Regions from separate parts of the Streptomyces sp. NC-S4 genome, predicted to be linked through region 2. Evidence: riboswitches for the same ligand, from Rfam matches in the RefSeq annotation. Region 2 holds a riboswitch; the other holds the start of a gene.
The links. A riboswitch is a leader RNA that binds a small molecule or an ion and turns the genes downstream of it on or off. The one in region 2 is predicted to bind guanidine.
Positions count from the first base shown of each region.

Region 1: linked by a shared signal. The riboswitch ahead of ACXNSR_RS03165 (MBL fold metallo-hydrolase) and the one ahead of ACXNSR_RS35460 (Ohr family peroxiredoxin) in region 2 are both predicted to bind guanidine.

Region 1 covers NZ_CM135937.1:813,650-815,840, reverse strand. Annotated here, with positions in the region: gene ACXNSR_RS03170 (F0F1 ATP synthase subunit B family protein) at 1-486, opposite strand, end outside; guanidine-III (ykkC-III) riboswitch at 758-825, shown strand; gene ACXNSR_RS03165 (MBL fold metallo-hydrolase) at 837-1,715, shown strand; gene ACXNSR_RS03160 (FAD-dependent oxidoreductase) at 1,776-2,191, opposite strand, start outside.
Region 2 covers NZ_CM135937.1:7,928,843-7,931,033, forward strand. Annotated here, with positions in the region: gene ACXNSR_RS35450 (peptidoglycan recognition protein family protein) at 1-383, shown strand, start outside; gene ACXNSR_RS35455 (hypothetical protein) at 414-857, opposite strand; gene ACXNSR_RS35460 (Ohr family peroxiredoxin) at 844-1,305, opposite strand; guanidine-III (ykkC-III) riboswitch at 1,381-1,443, opposite strand; gene ACXNSR_RS35465 (hypothetical protein) at 1,567-1,782, shown strand; gene ACXNSR_RS35470 (vWA domain-containing protein) at 2,155-2,191, opposite strand, start outside.

The DNA of each region.
Region 1 (2,191 bases), 7.1 Mb from region 2:
CTCGGTCCCGGCGAAGAACTCGTCGGCGACGGCGCGGGCGCGGTCGATGTCGGTGAGCGGCTCACCGATGATGCGCCCCGCCAGTTCGGTGGCCAGCCCGAGGACGTGCTCGCGGAGCTCCGCCTCGGCGATCACCCGGTCGGCCTCCAGCTGCACGCCGGCGGCGGCGACCATTTCCTCACGCACCTTCTGTCCCTCGGTGCGGACGGCTGCGAGGAGGGCGAGGCCCTCCTCGTGTGCGGCCTGGCGGATCCGAGAGGCCTCATGACGGGCAGCGCTCAACTCGGCCTCGTACTCGGTCCGAATGTGCTGCGCCTCCCGCTGGATCGCCTCGGCCTGCTCCAGCCGGCCCGAGGTGATCTCCTCGCGCTCGGCGAGCGTCCTGTCGATCCTCGGAAGGAGGACCTTGGCCAGTGCGGCGAAGACCACGGAGAAGGTGATGAGGCCGACTATGAGTTCAATGAGATTCGGTTTCAAGGGTCCCATGATCGAATCGTAGCGGCCCGCTATCGGAACCGCTTCGAATTACGGCGCCTCCATGGCCTGAAATCACCTGTCCGATAATCGATATGAATTGACGTCAGCTGTCGCGGCGCGGGACCGGGCGAATTGACGGCGAATGGATTTCGCTTGTCCCTGCCGCGGTTTCTCGCCGAAGAACACCGCCATTGCCCATGGAACGGATGCGGGGCGAGCTGTGCCGCCGCACGGGCGCCCGGCAGCGGATCCGTGGATCGATGGCCGTGGTAGCGTCGCGCCGGAGGCTCACAGGTGCCCACCCCGGACGAGATGTGCGCCGTACCCGGCCCGCCAAGACGACGCACTCAGGAGGCGTCATGGCCGCAGGCACGTTCCTCATCGATTTCGACAACCCGGATCCCCGGCCTCGCGAGCTGGACGTCCGCTGGATCCACGGCTCGCCGTCGTCCAAGCACAACACCGACCCGGACATCCAGGTCCATGAGTACGACGAACACACGGTCATCCTGCGGCAGAACATGGCGATCAACTATGAAGCGCCGTTCCTCTTCCTGCTGTTCGGCAACGACCGGGCAGTGCTGATCGATACCGGGGCCACCGCTTCGAGCGAGTTCTTCCCCCTGCGTACGGTGGTGGACCGGCTCGTCGACGGCTGGCTCGCCCGCCACCCCCGCCGGGACTACCACCTGCTGGTGCTGCACACCCATGCCCACGGCGACCACATCGCGGGCGACGGCCAGTTCGCCGACCGCCCCGACACCACAGTGGTCGCGGCGGACCTCCCCACGGCCTGGAAGTACTTCGGATTCGACGAGAACCCCACCGCCACGGCGAGGGTCGACCTGGGAGGCCGCCGCCTCGAGTGCCTGGCCACCCCCGGGCACCACGAGGCGGCCGTCACGTTCTACGACCCGTGGACCGGGTTCCTCCTCACCGGCGACACGGTCTATCCGGGCCGCCTCTACATCCAGGACTGGCAGGCCTTCACCCGGACCATCGACCGCCTGATCGGGTTCTGCGAACGCAGACCGGTCACCCACGTCATGGGCTGCCACATCGAGATGACCACCGAACCGGGCGTGGACTACCCGGTCCGCACCACCTACCAGCCCCACGAACCCCCACTGCAGATGACCACCGACCACCTGCGCGAGATCCGCGCCGCACTCGACGGGATGGGCAGCCGTCCCCGCCGCCAGGCCTTTCCGCTCTTCGTCATCTGCCCGGACGACTGAACCGCGCTCGGATGGCCCGGCCGGAGTCCTGGCCCGCGTCGGATCGGGACCCCGAGCGGCTCATCGGCTCTTCTCGGTGATCATGTTGATCAGGGCTTGGGCGGTGTTGTGTTCGGAGTCGATGCCCGGGACTTCTCCGCCCTCGAAGGTGGCGGGTTCGGCGCTGCGGGGGAACATGGCCTGTTCGTATGCGGTGAGTGCGGTCTCGGGGTCGTCGGGGTGGGCGGCGAGGGCGTTGGCGAGTTCGGCGCCGTCGTACATGGCGAGGTTGGCGCCTTCGCCGTTGGGGGGTGTGAGGTGGGCGGCGTCGCCGAGAAGGGTGACCCCCGGTATCCGGTCCCACCGGTGTCCGGCCGGCAGGGTGTACTGGGGGCGCAGGACGGGTGCGGTGTCGGTGTCGGTGATCAGCGCGGTGAGTTCCGGTGCCCAGCCGTCGAATTCGGCGGCGATCCGGGCGGTGGCCGTGGTGGTGTCGG
Region 2 (2,191 bases):
GCGCCGGCACCCGCCAGGTACGGGCGGCGCACTGCGTCGGCCAGAACACCGTGTCGATCGGCATCGAGAACGAGGGCACGTACACCTCGCAGGACCCGCCGGCGGCGCAGTACGCGGCCCTGGCCGACCTGTGCGCCCACATCTGCGACCAGTACGGCCTGCCCGCGTCGGAGATCTACGGCCACCGCGACTTCAACGCCACCTCCTGCCCGGGCGACCGCCTCTACGCCCTGCTCCCGACCCTCCGCAAGGACGTCGCCGCCCGCCTCGGCGCGCCCGCGCCGCAGGAGGTCGTCGACCCCATCGAGGACCTGGTCCGGCAGGCCACCGGCCGGCCGGCCGAGGAGTACGCGGAATACCTCCCGGCAGGTCTCCTGCGCTGACGGTCCGCCGCCGCGGCGGGCTGCGCGGGGCTACAGCCGCCAGTACGTACCGGCACGGGAATCGACGTGCACCACGTGGTGGCCGACGCGCACCACGTGGTGGTCCGGGCCGGACCAGGAGCCGCAGGCGCCGTCGGCGGCGGGCAGCGGGGTCCAGATCTCCAGGAAGGTGCTGCCGTCCGGGTTGGTGCCCCGCTCGACGAGGTTCGCACCGTCCCACCGGAAGCTGCCGGCGTCTTCGCCGGGCTCGCCCGTGAGGTGGTGGAAGTGCACCTGCGAGCCGTCGAAGGACGTCGTACCGGCGAAGCCCCGGCTGTCGGCGTAGTACGCCCCGGCCTGCAGCCACACCACTTCGCGGTCCTCGACGAGGGGTCCGCCGTCGCGGCTGATGCCCCGCCGCAGCCAGGCGCCGTGTTCGGGCACCGGGACGCCGGCGTCGGCGGCGCCGCCGACGCCGGGCTCAGGCGCGGTCATCGGCGGCGGTCTCGGCGGTCCCGTCCACGGCCAGGAGCGTCAGCGGTACGTTGCCGCGCACGGCCTGCGAGTACGGGCAGACCGCGTCCGCCCGGTGCAGCAGGGGCTGGAGGTCCGCCGCCCGCCACCCGGGCAGGCCGACGGTGAGCGTCACCGCGAGGCCGTAGCCGGCGGGCGTGTCCGTGGTGCCGAGCCGGACCTCGCAGGCCACGCGCGCGGTGGAGGCGTCCGCCCCGAACTCGGCGGCCACCTCCGCCAGCGCGGAGGTGAAGCAGGCGGCGAAACCGGCCGCGAACAGCTGCTCGGGGTTGGTGGTGCCGGGCACCTTCTTGCGCGGCGGGGCGAGACGGACGTCCAGGCGTCCGTCGTCCGTGCGGACGGATCCGGTACGTCCTCCCGCGGCGTGCGCGGTCGTCCGGTACAGGCTGCGTGTGAGTGGCACGGTCATGACGTACGGCCCATCTTGCTCGACGAGGACGCTGGCCGGGTGCGGACAGCGGACGGCGCCGCTGGTGCGGCACCTCGCGCGTCGTCGTGCGTAACCGGGTACGGCGCATCTCGTCCGGGGCCGTGGACCGGCCGCCGGACAATGTAGCAACGCGGGCCCCGGTCCGGGGACCTGCTGCGCGGTGAAGTTCCTCACGGACGTCGGCGCACGATCGCGCCGTCGGCGCCGCGGCCCGCTTCCTACACTCGTCCCGTGGACGCGATGAGATGTACGTACTGCGGTGGCGTCGGCCTGGAGCCGGGTTTCGTCGAGGACGCCGGGGAGGGGGCCCGGGGGTACGCGCGCTGGATCGCCGGAGCACTGGAACGCGGCATGTTCGGCGGTGCCAAACGGCTGGGCAAGCCCCGGCGGCGCATCGAGGCGTACCGCTGCCCGCACTGCGCCCACCTGGAGCTCTTCGCCACCGAACCCGTCTGACGGCCGGCCGTCGTGCCCGGGGTCAGGGCGCGTGGTGCTGAATGCCCCGCTGGCCGGGCACCCGGGTCGACCGGGGAGTGTCCGAGCGGCGATGGCCGGCTCGCGGTCGCCGGCCCGGGAAGGGATTGCGCCGCACGGTGGCGCGGGGGGCCGCGATCAGAAGGCCGACAAGTGCGAGGACCGCGACGAGGATGAGCACATTGACGAGATTCATGGTCCTGCCTTTCGTCCAGTATTGACTGCCTGTCACTACATCTTGTTACCGAATTGCGGGACGTTAAACACAGAGGGTTACTGGAGATGTTCTGGAGGCCCTGCCGGTGCCGTTGCGGTGCCGGTCGGCAAAGGCCGCCGGAGGCACGTCACTTGGGTTCACACCGCCAGGTCGACGCGTACGGTCTCCACCCAG